3 regions of the Arthrobacter sp. Y3223164 genome follow, and region 3 is predicted to be linked to each of the others. Evidence: riboswitches for the same ligand, from Rfam matches in the RefSeq annotation. Region 3 holds a riboswitch; each other region holds the start of a gene.
What was found. A riboswitch is a leader RNA that binds a small molecule or an ion and turns the genes downstream of it on or off. The one in region 3 is predicted to bind S-adenosylmethionine.

Region 1 (4,652 bases), on a different contig from region 3:
ACTACCAGGCCACCAACGACAACAAAGACATCAAGGTAGCCGCCGAAACGGACGAAGAAACGCAGAGCGCCTTCGCCTTCCAGAAGGGCAGCGACGAGCTGGTCGAGGCCTTCAACACGGCGCTGGAGGAGCTGCGCGCCGACGGCACGCTGGCAAAGATCTCCGAGAAGTACTTCGGCGCGGACGTCAGCAAGTAAATCCGGCCGCTTCAAAGGGAGACGCTAACGTAACCGTATGGACATCGACTGGGAGCTCGTCGGCAGTTCGCTCTGGCCTATAGTCCAGGGCGGGCTGACCGGCACCATCCCCCTCTCGCTGGCCAGCTTCGCCATCGGCCTGCTGCTGGCGCTCGTCGTGGCCCTGATGCGCTTGAGCCGCAACCGGATCCTGGCCGGCATCGCGCGCGCCTACGTGTCGGTGATCCGCGGCACCCCGCTGCTCGTCCAGCTGTTCGTGATCTTCTACGGCCTGCCGTCGATCGGCGTGGTGCTTGAACCGTGGCCGAGCGCCATCATCGCGTTCTCCCTGAACGTGGGCGGCTATGCGGCCGAAATCATCCGCGCCGCGATTCTGTCCGTCCCCAAGGGCCAGTGGGAAGCCGGCCACACCATCGGCATGGCCGGCACCACCACCCTGCGCCGCATCATCCTGCCGCAGGCAGCGCGGGTGTCGGTGCCGCCGCTGTCCAATACCTTCATCTCGCTGGTCAAGGACACCTCCCTCGCTTCCCTGATCCTGGTCACCGAGGCGTTCCGGGCCGCCCAGGAAATCGCGGCGTTCAGCCAGGAGTTCATGCTGCTCTACATTGAGGCCGCGGCGGTCTACTGGGTGTTCTGCCTGGTGCTCTCCGCCGGGCAGTCCCGACTGGAGAAGAGGCTGGACCGCTATGTCGCCCACTGACGTCCCCTCCGCCGCCGCTTCGCAGCCCGGCTCCGCCGCAGGGCCGGTGCTCTCCGTAGAGGGGCTGCGCAAGTCCTTCGGCAGCAACCAGGTGCTCAAGTCCATCGACCTCTCCGTCCAGACGGGCGGGGTACTGGCCCTGATCGGACCCTCCGGGTCGGGCAAAACCACCGTGCTGCGCTGCCTGAACGGCTTGGAAATCCCCGACGGCGGGCGGGTCGCCTTTTCGGGCGGGCCGGCCGTGGATTTCGGTTCGCCGGTGAACCGAAAACAGATCGCCGCCCTGCGCGACCGCAGCGCCATGGTGTTCCAGCACTACAACCTGTTCCCGCACATGACCGTGCTGCAGAACATCATCGAGGGCCCGGTCCAGGTGCAGAAGCGGTCCAAGGCCGAAGCGGTGCGCGAGGCCAGGTCGCTGCTGGACCGTGTCGGGCTCTCCGGCAAGGAAGACCAGTACCCGCATCAGCTCTCCGGCGGACAGCAGCAGCGGGTCGGCATTGTCCGGGCGCTGGCGCTCAAACCCTCGCTGCTGCTGTTCGACGAGCCCACGTCCGCACTGGATCCTGAACTGGTGGGCGACGTGCTGCACGTGATCAAGGAACTGGCTGACGAGGGCTGGACCATGGCCCTGGTCACCCACGAGCTGGCCTTCGCCCGTGAAGTGGCCAGCGAAGTGGTGTTCATGGACGGCGGCGTGGTGGTGGAACGCGGACACCCCGAACAGGTGCTGCGCGAACCGCGGGAGGAGCGCACCCGGCAGTTCGTCCACCGGCTGCTCAACCCGTTCTAGGACCGGGTTCACTTCCGGCTGGCCCGCCCTCCCCCGACCGCTTCCAGCATCCGCGGCGGTCCCGCGTGACCGGTTTCCAACACGCGCGGCGGTCCCGCCTGACCTGCTTCCAGCACCACGCCGCCGCGCCGGGTGTGGCGCACGCCACGCCGGTGCGAAATTCATCTGATGTCATCTGGGATGGCAGAATGTAAAGTTCCATGCACCGTTCCGCATGGCAGGCTCGTTCCGGCCGGAAGCTTCCATCCCGCGTTTCTCCTGCGCGGAAACCTCCGGCCACGAAAGGCAGAACCATGGCCACTTCCCTGGCTACCAAGTCGTTGACCGCACAGACGGCTTCCGAAGCACACGATCTCCTGAATGCTGCGGTCGAAGAGTTGCAAAAGCTCGCCGCCATCGACGGCGATTGCGGCATCCTGGTCACTCGCACCGGCCCCGGGCAGTTTACGGTGGAGCTGAGCGACGACGTGCCCTACGGCATCACCCAGGAATCGCATCTGTACTAAGCGGTTGGCGGGCCGGTCCCGGTTATATGACGCCGCCCGGTTGCCCGGAATGAAGCGCCGGCCCGCCCCGGTGGGATAATTTCGCCCATGGCTCCAGCGATTGCGTACCAAGGTGAACCCGGCTCGAACTCCCACATGGCTTGCCTGGAAGTGCGCCCCGGTTGGGAAGCGGTGCCGTGTGCCAGCTTCGAGGATGCGTTCGCTGCCGTCACCGGCGGCGAGGCGGAACTGGCCATGATCCCCATCGACAACTCGATCGCCGGCCGGGTGGCGGACATCCACGCCCTGCTGCCGAAGACCACCCTGCAGATCGTGGAGGAATTCTTCCTGCCCATCCGTTTCAGCCTGCTGGGCGTACGCGGGGCCACCGTGGAGCAGGCCCGGGAGGTGCACAGCCACATCCATGCTTTGGGCCAGTGCCGCAAGCTGATCCGCAGGCTCGGGCTCACTCCGGTCATCGCAGGCGACACCGCCGGTTCGGCCCGGGAGGTGGCCGAATGGAACGACCCGACCAAGGTCTCCCTGGCGCCGCCGATGGCCGCCGAACTCTACGGTCTGGAGGTTTTCGCGGAAAAGGTCGAAGACGATCCGACGAACACCACACGGTTCGTGGTGCTGGCCGACCGCCGGCCGGTCCCGTCCCGCGAGGAACTTCCCGGTCCGGCCGTAACCAGCTTCGTGTTCCGCGTGCGGAACGTGCCGTCCGCGCTGTACAAGGCGCTGGGCGGTTTCGCCACCAACGGCATCAACATGACCCGGTTGGAGAGCTACATGGTGGGCGGCGAGTTTGCCGCCACCATGTTCATGGTGGACGTCGAAGGCCACCCGGACGATCCGGCCATGGTCCACGCCTTCGAGGAACTGGACTTCTTCACCACCGAAATCCGCATCCTGGGCGTCTACCCGGCGCATCCGTTCCGGCAGCGGACCGTGCGCCCGGGCGCCGCCGCGCAGTAGCCGTGGGACCAGCAGTCGGACAGTAGCCTTCGGGGCAGCAGCCGTCGCACGGCCGCCCGTCGGGGCAGCAGACACCTCGCGGCGCCCGGAAGTAAAACGCTGCATTTGACGAACTGTTACCGGCGTTTGACCCAGGCCCTTCCCCGCTCTTAGCGTGGAGACGAATCAAGAGCGCCAACTTCACAGCCCTGGCTGGTTGGCCGGCAACCCTCTACCGTAGCGGGGTGCTCCAGGTGATGATTCGGCCCGCCGGGTATGTCGGCAGGCAAGTACGCGTATCCACCCGCAGCAGCTCGGCCGCAGCGGATGCGCCCAAGCCCCAAGGACGCCATGTCGCTACACCATGACCTGACCCCCCACACGTTGCGCTCCGCCTTCGGCCGCTTCCCCTCGGGCATCGCGGCGCTGTGCGCGACCGTCGCCGGCGAGCCGCAGGGCATCGTCGCCTCCTCGTTCACCGTGGGCGTCTCCCTCGAGCCGCCGCTGGTGATGTTCGCCGTGCAAAACACCTCACGGACCTGGCCGCTGGTCCGCCGGGCCAACCGGATCGGCGTCTCGGTGCTCGGCACCGGACACGACGGCGTCTGCCGCCAGATCGCGTCCAGGAACGGTGACCGCTTTGCCGGCCTGAGCCTGCACGGCACGGACGACGGCGCGCTTTTCCTCAACGACGCGGCGCTCTGGCTGGACTGCTCGGTGCACCAGGAGGTCCCGGCCGGGGACCACCACGTCGTGCTGCTGCAGGTGCACGGACTGTCCACGCACGACGGCACCCACGAGCCCCTGGTCTTCCACGATTCCGCGTTCCGCCGGTTGGAACAGCCGGCCTTCGTCTAGGACCCACGGTCCCGGCCCCCGCCGGCAGCCGGCGGGGCCGGGCGGGGGCAGCTAAGGCAGCGGCCTGCCTCGGGCCGCCACCCACAGGGAGTACCACTCCTCGCGGGTCATCGATGCTCCAACCGCTTCCGCCTCGGCACAGGCCCGGATCCGGTCCGGGCTGCTGGTACCGACGACCGGCCGGATGCCTGCCGGATGCCGCAGCAGCCAGCCCAGCACCACGGCCTCGGGCGGGCACCCCTTGTCCCGGGCAAGTTCCGTGACCAGGGCTGCCGCTGCATGATCCGCCGGGGGTGAGGCATCCGCGGGCGCGGAAGCATCCGGTGTCGCGGCCTCCGCTGCCGCACGCCCGCTGTACCGGCCCTTGGCCAGCGCGCCCCAGGCCTGCAGCTCCACCCCGTGGGCGGCGCAGTATTCCAAGGTGCCGTGCGGGAAGCTGATCCCCGGTCCCTCCGGGTGGTTCACCAGCACCCCCGACTCCAGCCAGTCGCGTCGGTACAGGCTCATTTCCAGCTGGTTCACCGCCAGCGGTTCATCCAGCGCCGACTGCAGCCAGCGCATCTGTTCGCCGGACATGTTCGAGACACCAAGGCGGCGTACCTTCCCGGCCATCCGAAGCTCGTTGAACGCCGCGGCGATCTCCTCGGCCGGCGTCAGCG
Region 2 (4,652 bases), on a different contig from region 3:
CAAGGCCGTCCTGGCCGTCGAACGGGAGGCCTGCGAAGCACCTGTCCACGCGGTCGCGACCAGCGGCAACCTGCTTGTTGAAGCAGGTTCTGGAAACGTGATTCCGGGTCGAACAACGCTGATGGCAGAATTCCGCAGCGACAACCAAATCTGGCTCTCTGGTGTGCGGAGAAGGGTAGCCGATGAAATCCTTCGGCAAAGCGCCGAAAGCGGAGTAGAAGCACTCCTCGACTGGGCGGCGGAAACTCCTGTCGTGCCGACGAACGCATCAGTACAAAACGTGACGGCATCAGCACTCGATGACCTCGGGCTCCCCTGGATGCCCATGCCCAGTGGCGCCGGTCACGACGCTGCGCACCTGGCAGCCCGCTGCCCTGCTGGAATGATCTTCATCCCGTCTCACAACGGCCGAAGCCATTGCCCGGAAGAGTGGACAGACGCCGAGCACATCAGTACAGGAGTGCATGTGCTGGCAGCCAGCCTTCTAAAAATGGATCGGACGGAAACCTTGCAACCTGATTACTAGCCACGCGATTCCTGGCGGTCATTACGCTACTTGCCCTTTGCCGGTTTCTATCAAACCCCCGTTTTGGGTGGTGAGATCGATCACCGTGACTCGCTGCTGTCCGACGACGAGCGCGAGGCCGGAGACACCATGATGATCTGCGTGTCGCGATGCAAGGGCCGGCGCCTGCTGCTGGACTTGTAGCAGCCAAGCGTTCCCGGCGCCGACGCGGGCCACGGGAGCAGCCGCGCACGGAACGGAAGCGTCCCAGGCCGACGACTCCCGCGGTTCTGTTGGCAAGATGGAGGCTATGGACAAGCAGAAGGTCGCCGCCGAGGGCACGCGGCGCACGGTCAGGTACTACCGGGCAGAGGTATTGATCGTCCTGGGACTCTCGCTCGGGCAGTCGGCGGTCTACGCCGTGGTGAACCTGCTGGAAAAAATAACCCGCGCTCCGCTGGCCTCGCAGACGACCACGCTGAACCCGGTGCTGAACGAGCGGGAACTCTTCGATTTCGTGTACCAAATGCTCGGCATCGTCTTTGCGCTTGTGCCGGTGGCCCTGGTGCTGTTCTTGATGACCGTTCCCGGCCGGTCGGCCTTCCGCGCGATCGGGTTCACGTTTTCCCGGCCGCGGCTGGACTTCGGCCTGGGCTTTTTGCTCGCGCTGGTGATCGGTGTCGGGACGCTGGGCGTTTATGCCGCAGGCCGGGCCCTGGGTATCACCACCGCCATTGTCCCGGCGGCCCTGGACGAATACTGGTGGACGGTTCCGGTGTTGGTCCTGTCCGCGCTGCGGCATGCGGTCCTCGAAGAGGTGGTCATGGTGGGCTACCTCTTCAACCGCTTCGCGAGGTTCGGCTGGGGCATCTGGTCCGCGATCTTCGTCAGCGCCGCCCTGCGCGGGACCTATCACCTCTACCAGGGCATCGGGCCGGGCATCGGGAACTTCCTCATGGGCCTGATCTTCGGCTACGCCTATACGAAGGTGAAGCGGGTGATGCCGCTGGTGGTGGCGCACGCCCTGCTGGATATTGCCGGCTTCGTCGGTTACACGCTGCTGGGGCCGGCCATCGGCATCGGCTCGTAGCGGGCACAAAAGAGTTGCCGGCCATCGGCACGTAGCCGGCCATCATTGGAGCTTTGCCTGGGGCGCGTGCTCCTGCTGTTTCCCAGAGCCGCAGCCCAAACCGGAGCAACGGCCCGCCCCCAAGTCAGGAGTGGTGCTGGGGAGAATTGACCGCTACGTGCCCGTCCACGAGTTGTTCCACCTGTCCTGGGGAAGGCCCGCCATGGAAAGGGACCGGACGATACCCAGTGGTGTGTCGGTACCTGTGGGCTGGAGCGCGTCCCACATCCAGCGAACCATTCCCGCCCCCGTCGCCCGAATGCGGTCCTCCCGCCTCTTTTCCGCCTCCACTACGGCGGCGGGACTACGGCTCCGAAGGTACTCGTTTCGGGAGTATTTTCCTGCACCATCGAATTCGCCGGCAAGACGAAATTGTTCCCAGTAGAAGTCGACGATGCCGACACGAACTCCCTGCGGATCGAAGACAGGGTACTGCAGTAACGGCTCCGGGAAGTGGTTCAGGTACATCAGAGCCCGGGAGTAGGATTCGCCCGGCGACTGCGAGGCGGGATTGGCGAAGGCGAAAACCCGTTTCACGCGGTTTGACTTTCCCGGTGGCAAAGAACCGGCCGGCCAGAGCAAGAATCCGGGTGGCCTGCAGGGCGGGAAAGCCGAGGTAGCGGTCCACGCGAAGCGCATGCCCAGCAGGACGATCTGGAGGGCTTGTGCACTCAAAAGCTCCGTTTCGGGCGTCTGCTCCTTCTATAACGCGGAGCGGACGCCCGAAACGGAGCGATGCCGGGAGAACTCAGAGTTCGACGATCCCGTTGGCGGTTTCGAAGCGGACGGACAGGATGCCCGGCGTACCGTTCGGTGCCGTCCAGGCGACCTTGACGTCGTCCAGCAGGCCGTCAACAGGCGTGCCCAGCCAGTCCGCCACCCGCTCGGAAGAGCCGGCGATGGTCAGGCCGATCAGCTTGACCGTGGCGGGGCGGGCGTTGGACGGGTGCAGCGGTTCGGTGCCGTCGTCCCAGCGCAACATGTAGGGCACCTGCGGGTCGGCGATGAGGCCCTTAATCCCGATCTGCTGCCAGCTCAGTTCCTGCCCATCCGGGAACTTGCGGTTGCCGGGAACCGCGTGGCGGCCCAGCCGTTCTTCGAACGGGGTCAGGTCGTCGACCGCCACGCACCAGCCCATCCAGCCGCCGCCGGCTTCCGACCGCGCCCGCACGGCCTGGCCAAAGGGGGCCTTGTCGGATGCGGGGTGGTCGAGCACCTCCACGACCTCCAGGTAATGGTGGTCCGTGAGGGGGAAGATCATATTGCGGGTGCCGAAGCGAGGGTGAACCCCGCCCTTGACGGCGTCGATGCCCAGGGCTTTGGAGATCCGCTCTGAGGTGGCAGCCAGACCGTCGGGTTCAGCAGCATAAGAAACATGGTCGAAGCGCATGGCATTATCTTGGCACTTTGTGAACCCGCTCTCGACTTAGGGTGACCTAAGTCACTGAACTTGCGGCTCCTGCGGAACGCGGCTTTCCCGGGCAGCAATTCCGCCTCGCTGGCACGCGCCGGCAACGGTGACAAGCGGACGGTCGGACAGGCGGTCCGGAGACCGGTGCCCAGTCATAAGGTGTCATATTGTTGCGGCCGCCGGCTTGTCTGCGGAGACTGGAGGCAGGTCATGAGTGCCAGCGCAAAACCCCGGTTTGCTGGCCGGCAACCCTCCAACCGCGGTGGGGTGCCCCGGGTGAAGACCAGGCAGCCGCCATAAGGCGGTGCGCAAGCGCGGGTCACACCCGGGACAGACATGCCGGCACGGCCGGATCCCGGATGGCCCCTTCCAGTGAAGGAGTTGCACCATGTCCAACGTCGATTGGTCCTTTGAAACCCGTCAGATTCACGCAGGGCAGGAGCCGGACGCCGCCACGGGCGCCCGCGCACTGCCGATCTACCAGACCACGTCATTCGTGTTCCCCAGCGCGCAGAGCGCGGCCGACCGGTTCGCCCTGTCTGAACTGGCACCTATCTACACCAGGATCGGCAACCCCACCCAGGAAGCGGTCGAGACCCGGATCGCCAACCTGGAGGGCGGCGTCGGCGCCCTGCTGCTTGCTTCGGGCCAGGCCGCGTCGACGTTCTCCATCCTCAACCTGGCCGAGGCCGGCGACCACATCGTGGCCAGCCCCAGCCTGTACGGCGGCACCTACAACCTGCTGCGCACCACGCTGCCCAAGTTCGGCATCGAGGTCACCTTCGTCGAGGATCCGGACAACCTGCAGCAGTGGCGCGATGCCGTCAAGCCGAACACCAAGGCGTTCTTCGGCGAGGTCGTCTCCAACCCGCGCCAGGACGTGCTGGACCTGGAGTCGGTCAGCGCCATCGCCCACGAAAACGGCGTGCCGCTGATCGTTGACAACACCTTGTCCACCCCGTACCTGATCCGTCCGATCGAGTGGGGGGCCGACATCGTGCTCCACTCGGCCACCAAGTACCTCGGCGGCCACGGGACGGCGATCGGCGGCGTGATCGTCGACGCCGGCACGTTCGATTTCGCCGCCGACCCCGAAAAGTTCCCGGGATTCAACACGCCGGACGACACGTACAACGGGCTGGTCTTCGCCCGCGACCTCGGCGTCAGCGGCGCTCTGGGCGCCAACCTGGCCTACATCCTCAAGGCCCGGGTGCAGTTGCTGCGCGACCTGGGGTCCGCCATCTCGCCGTTCAATGCATTCCTGATCGCCCAGGGGCTGGAGACGCTGAGCCTGCGCGTGGAGCGCCATGTGGCCAACGCGCAGAGGGTGGCGGAATTCCTGGAAGAGCACGACGACGTTGCCTCGGTCGCGTACCTCGGCCTGCCCTCCAGCCCCTGGTATGAGCGCGGCCGCAAGTACGGCCCGAAGGGGACCGGCGCCATCGTCGCGTTCCAAATCAAGGGCGGCATCGAGGCCGGGAAGCGCTTTGTGGACGGCCTTGAACTGCACTCCCACGTGGCCAACCTGGGCGATGTGCGCTCGCTGGTGATCCACCCGGCGTCGACCACCCATGCCCAGCTCTCGGCCGCGGAACGGGTCGCGGCCG
Region 3 (4,652 bases):
GCTGGATGGCCGCCCAAAAGGCCGCGGGCCTCCCGGTGTTCCTGGTCGGCCACAGCGAAGGCAGCTACCACGCGGCGGCCGTGGCGGCAGAGTCCGGTACACGGGTGGATGGGGCTGTGCTGCTTTCAGCCTCGGCGCAGACAGGCTTTGAGACAGGCAGGTGGCAGACGGCCCAGATCAGCGACTCGCTGCCCGCCTTCCCGCGCTTGCTGCTGAAGCTTTTCCGCCAGGACCTGGTCAAGGTGCAGGCGAAGTCGGTGGAAAAACTTCGGCTCACCACCGAGGACGTGGTGCGCATGCAGGGCCGCAAGATCAACGCGCTGTGGCATCGGGAGTTCCTCGACTTCGACCCCGTTCCGAACTTGGAGCGCCTGCACATGCCGGTGCTGGCCATCACGGGCGCCAAGGACGTGCAGGTGGACCCGGCCGACCTGGACATCATCGCGGCCACTGTCCCCGGCCCGGTGACCACGAGGAAGATCGAGGACCTGTCGCACCTGCTGCGCCGCGACCCGAAGGTTCCGACCCTCTCCGACTACAAGCGCCAGATCCGCGAGCCCGTGGACGCTGAAGTGCTGGAACTGGTGGGGAACTGGGTGGCGGAGCACGCCGACGCAGCGGCGGCCCGGTTGGCTGGCTAGCCCCAAACCATCGACTGTTCAGCTGGCGCCCTTAAACCGACGGGTTGAGGGCGCCTGCCGACTCCTCGATGAGGGCGGCTGAGGGGGAGAGGGCCGGCGGCGGTTCCGGTGCCGAAGAGTCGCGGGTAGGGTCGAGCCATGGCACACCAGAATGACCCCGAAGTCGTCCGGCGGCTGCTCGAAAACCCCGGCCGCTGGGCCGTCGTCGGCCTGTCCACGAACCCGCACCGGGTGGCCATGCGCATCTCCCGGTACCTGATGGACCAACTGGACATGGAAGTCGTCCCCGTCAACCTGCAGGGCGACGACGTCCTCGGCCTGACCGGTTACCAAAAGCTCGGGGACATTCCCGGCGAGATCGACGTGGTGGACTGCTTCGTGAACTCGCAGAAGGTCGGCCCGGTGGTGGACCAGGCCATCGAAGTCGGTGCCAAGGCGGTGTGGCTCCAGCTGGGCGTGATCGACGAAGCCGCCGCGGAACGGGCCAAGGCGGCCGGGCTGGACGTCGTCATGGATACCTGCCCGGCCATCGAGGCCCCGCGCTTCGGTTTATAACAGCAGCTCACGGGCTGCGGTCAGCCCTGCCCCGCCTTCGGACGGCCGCCTCGAGTCCCCGCATCACTCGTACACAGCGATGAAGCGGCCGACGACGCCTCCCGCGCGAAGCTTGTCGATTGCGCCGGGAATGTCGGCATGCTTGATGTGGTTCATGGGTGGTTTGAGCTGGCCACTCTTCATCAGCTCGTAGATGCCGGCAAGATCCTCCTTGGTACCGGACTTTGAGCCCCTGATGGTGAGCTGGTTGATGATGATCGGGTAGGTATTGATGGTCGATTCCAACCGGCCCATGCCCACCTGAACCAGGGTGCCGAACTCAGCGAGGGTTTCGATGGCGGCCGAGGTCGTGGTGCCGAAGCCGGCGTAGTCCACGATCAGCTCCAGGTTCTTGTCCTTGAACTCTTCGATCGAGGCGCCGACGCCAGCCAATCCGATCTCGTCGGCCAGTTTCTGGGTTTCCGGATTGACCTCGGCGCCGTACACCTCGGCGCCGACCAACGCGGCACAGCGTGCACCGATGTAGCCCAGTCCGCCCAGGCCGATGACGCCGACCTTCATGCCGTTCTTCGCCCCGCCGACCGCCATCATGGCATGGTAGGCGGTCAAGCCGGCGTCGGTCGCCATCGCGCCGAGGTCGAACGGCACTTCGTCGGGCAGGGCGACGAGATTGTCGTCGGTCGCGCGAAGCTTGGCGGCGAAGCCTCCATCCCACTTCCCGTAACCCAATGCGTCCCCGTCCGACATCACCGGAGAGAGGCCTACGCGGTCGCCAATCTTCCAATGGTCCATGCCCTCGCCGACCTCGCTGATAACGCCGGCGGATTCATGGCCCATGGTGCGGGGCAGGCCGTGCTGGAACAGCGCCATCCATCCCGGATCATCGAGCGTCGAGACGTCCGAGTGACAGACCCCCGACGCCTTGACGTCGACGACCACTTCACCGGGGCCAGCGTGGGGTTCCTGAACCTCATTAAGCTCCAGCGGCTTCTTCGTGCCGACAAATTGCCATGCCTTCATGATGAACCTCCCGTACGACGGCCAGCGGACGGTGCCCGTCCCGGCCCGGCCATATTGGCAGTGCACCTCCACGGTAGTCCCCTCGTAACCAGGCCAGTAGGGGACAGCCGCGCAGAGGAATGCGCACGGCTTAATGCGCCGGGCGGAAGCCTGCAGCCCCAGCCCGTGGAGCCGGGCGGACGCCTGCCGGCCCCAGCCCCCGGAGCCGGCTGGGGCGACGGGCCGTCGTCGTCATCAGAAGCGGTTTCCGTAACAAACGGCAGCAGAATGTCATGGCCTGTCATGTGCTTCCCTGCACCGGATCGGCCCCGGCATACTCGACTCCGAGATCAAGAGTCCCAACGACAAGCTCTGGCTGGTTGGGCGGCAACCCTCTCCCGTAGCGGGGTGCCCCAGATGAGGATCCGGCCGCGCACAACACCGTGCCCGGCAAGTACGGCCCCCTCCGGGATGCGCCCCAACCGTGACGGTTGCTGCGCCGCGGGTCCGGATGGGAGCCCCGCCGTGAGGAGCCAACATGACCGCCGTCGTGACCGCCAACAACCCGCAAACCCGCCCAGCCCCGTGGGCCGGACAGGCTACCGCCGAGGAACTGGCCCACTGGCAGCAAGTAGCCGAAGGCGTTGCCGCCGCGCTGGCCCCGGACGTGCTGGAGCGCGACCGACGCAACGCCGACCCGCACGCCGAGGTGGAGCTGCTGCGCAACTCGGGCCTGCTCAACCTGATCATCCCGGCCGACTGGGGCGGCGAGGGCGGGCACTGGGAGAGCGCGCTGCACGCCGTGCGCATCCTGGCCCGCACCGACGCGTCGATCGCGCAAATACTCGGTTACCACTACGCCAACCTGGGCGCCGTCGTGTTCTACGGTGATGCGCAGGTCCAGGAACGACTGCTCCGCCGCTCCGCTCGGGGCCGCTGGTCCTGGGGCGACTCCGTGAACCCGGTGGACCCAAATCTGGAACTTGTTCCCGACGGCGACGGCTTCCGGCTGAACGGCACCAAGCACTTCTCCACCGGCGCTTCCGTCGGCGACGCCATCCTGGTCAACGCCGTGATCGCGGCCGGACCCGAGCGGGGCAAGTTCCTGGCCCTCGCGCTGGAGCATGACCGAACGGGCATCGGATACCTCGGGGACTGGGATGCGCTCGGACAGCGGCTCTCGGCCAGTGGCTCGGTGAAGTACGACGGCGTGCAGGTCACCGAAGCGGACATCATCGGCGAGGTAGGGGAGGAGCCTTTCTCCACGCTGGTTACCCCGTACATCCAGCTGGCCTTCGGCAGCCTCTACCTGGGCATCGCGCAGGGGGCGCTGGACCGCGGACGCCGGATCACGCTGGCGCGCCGGAACTCCTGGTTCCTCAGCACGCAGGAGACCTATGCCCAGGATCCGCTGACGCAGCGGGTCTACGGCGAGCTGGTGTCGCGGGTTGCCGCGGTGGAGGCCCTGGCCGACCGGACGAACGCCAGGTTCGACGCTGTTATTGCCGCCGGCGCGCAGTTGAGCGCGGAAGCCCGGGCGGACATCGCGCTCGAGATTGCGCGGCTCAAGGTCGTGTCCACCGAGGTGGGCGTGGACGTGGCGAACCGGATCTTCGAGACCACCGGCTCGTCCTCCGCGAAAACCGAGGTCGGGCTGGACATTTTCTGGCGCAACATCCGCACGCACACCCTGCACGATCCGGTCGACTACAAGAAGGTCGAGGTCGGCGCCAACTACCTGCTCGGCGACGTCCAGCCGATTTCGCTCTACACCTAAGCCGCGCGGAACGCCGCACACCCCTGCAGCAGCCCGCGGGTCACCTCATGCTGCCCGCCATCCGCGGGCCCACCACCGATGGCCCCAACCCGCGGGGCCCCAACCCGCGGGGCCCCATCACCGGTGCCCGCAACCCGGGCGCCCCATCACCACTGCCCGAAACCTGAGGGCCTCATCTGACGCCCTCACGGCGAAACCTCCAGGAGAACCACCATGACTGAAACACTCGACAACCTCGCCACGGCCTTCGACGCCGCGGCCGCCAAGTACCGTCCGATCTTCGCGCGCATCGCCGCCGGGGCGTTAAGCCGCGAGCTCACCCGCAAGCTGCCGTTTGAGCAGATCGGCTGGCTGAAGGACGCCGGTTTTGGCGCCACACGGATCCCCGCCGAACTTGGCGGCGACGGGCTGGACTGGGAAGAGTTCACCCGGCTCCTGATCGAGTTGGCCGCCGCGGACAGCAACATTCCGCAGGCGCTGCGTTCGCACATTGCCTTGGTGGAGGAGAACCTGTACCACAACGGCCGCACCTCTGACCGCGGCGCCTGGCTGCGGCGCTTCGCGTCCGGCGAGCTGGCCGGCAACGCCTGGACCGAACCGGGCGCCGGGGGAACCGCCACCGTGCTGTCCGAGACCGGCGGCAAGCTGCTGCTGAACGGCCGCAAGTTCTACACCACCGG

Region 1: it holds a riboswitch for S-adenosylmethionine, as region 3 does, so the genes downstream of both, AC5RUJ_RS09165 (flavin reductase family protein) here and AC5RUJ_RS03785 (acyl-CoA dehydrogenase family protein) in region 3, are expected to answer to the same signal.
Region 2: it holds a riboswitch for S-adenosylmethionine, as region 3 does, so the genes downstream of both, AC5RUJ_RS04415 (bifunctional o-acetylhomoserine/o-acetylserine sulfhydrylase) here and AC5RUJ_RS03785 (acyl-CoA dehydrogenase family protein) in region 3, are expected to answer to the same signal.

The regions. Positions count from the first base shown of each region.
Region 1 covers NZ_JBNHGF010000147.1:1,471-6,122, forward strand. The annotation lists gene AC5RUJ_RS09140 (amino acid ABC transporter substrate-binding protein) at 1-197, shown strand, start outside; gene AC5RUJ_RS09145 (amino acid ABC transporter permease) at 241-900, shown strand; gene AC5RUJ_RS09150 (amino acid ABC transporter ATP-binding protein) at 887-1,693, shown strand; gene AC5RUJ_RS09155 (hypothetical protein) at 1,987-2,199, shown strand; gene AC5RUJ_RS09160 (prephenate dehydratase) at 2,287-3,156, shown strand; SAM riboswitch class IV at 3,320-3,434, shown strand; gene AC5RUJ_RS09165 (flavin reductase family protein) at 3,487-3,993, shown strand; partial or broken gene AC5RUJ_RS09170 (aldo/keto reductase) at 4,045-4,652, opposite strand, start outside.
Region 2 covers NZ_JBNHGF010000043.1:8,121-12,772, forward strand. The annotation lists gene AC5RUJ_RS04395 (M20 family metallo-hydrolase) at 1-526, shown strand, start outside; gene AC5RUJ_RS04400 (CPBP family intramembrane glutamic endopeptidase) at 816-1,595, shown strand; gene AC5RUJ_RS04405 (hypothetical protein) at 1,749-2,171, opposite strand; gene AC5RUJ_RS04410 (VOC family protein) at 2,383-3,024, opposite strand; SAM riboswitch class IV at 3,252-3,366, shown strand; gene AC5RUJ_RS04415 (bifunctional o-acetylhomoserine/o-acetylserine sulfhydrylase) at 3,434-4,652, shown strand, end outside.
Region 3 covers NZ_JBNHGF010000034.1:2,677-7,328, forward strand. The annotation lists gene AC5RUJ_RS03770 (alpha/beta hydrolase) at 1-641, shown strand, start outside; gene AC5RUJ_RS03775 (CoA-binding protein) at 780-1,196, shown strand; gene AC5RUJ_RS03780 (zinc-binding dehydrogenase) at 1,260-2,216, opposite strand; SAM riboswitch class IV at 2,544-2,658, shown strand; gene AC5RUJ_RS03785 (acyl-CoA dehydrogenase family protein) at 2,734-3,972, shown strand; gene AC5RUJ_RS03790 (acyl-CoA dehydrogenase family protein) at 4,186-4,652, shown strand, end outside.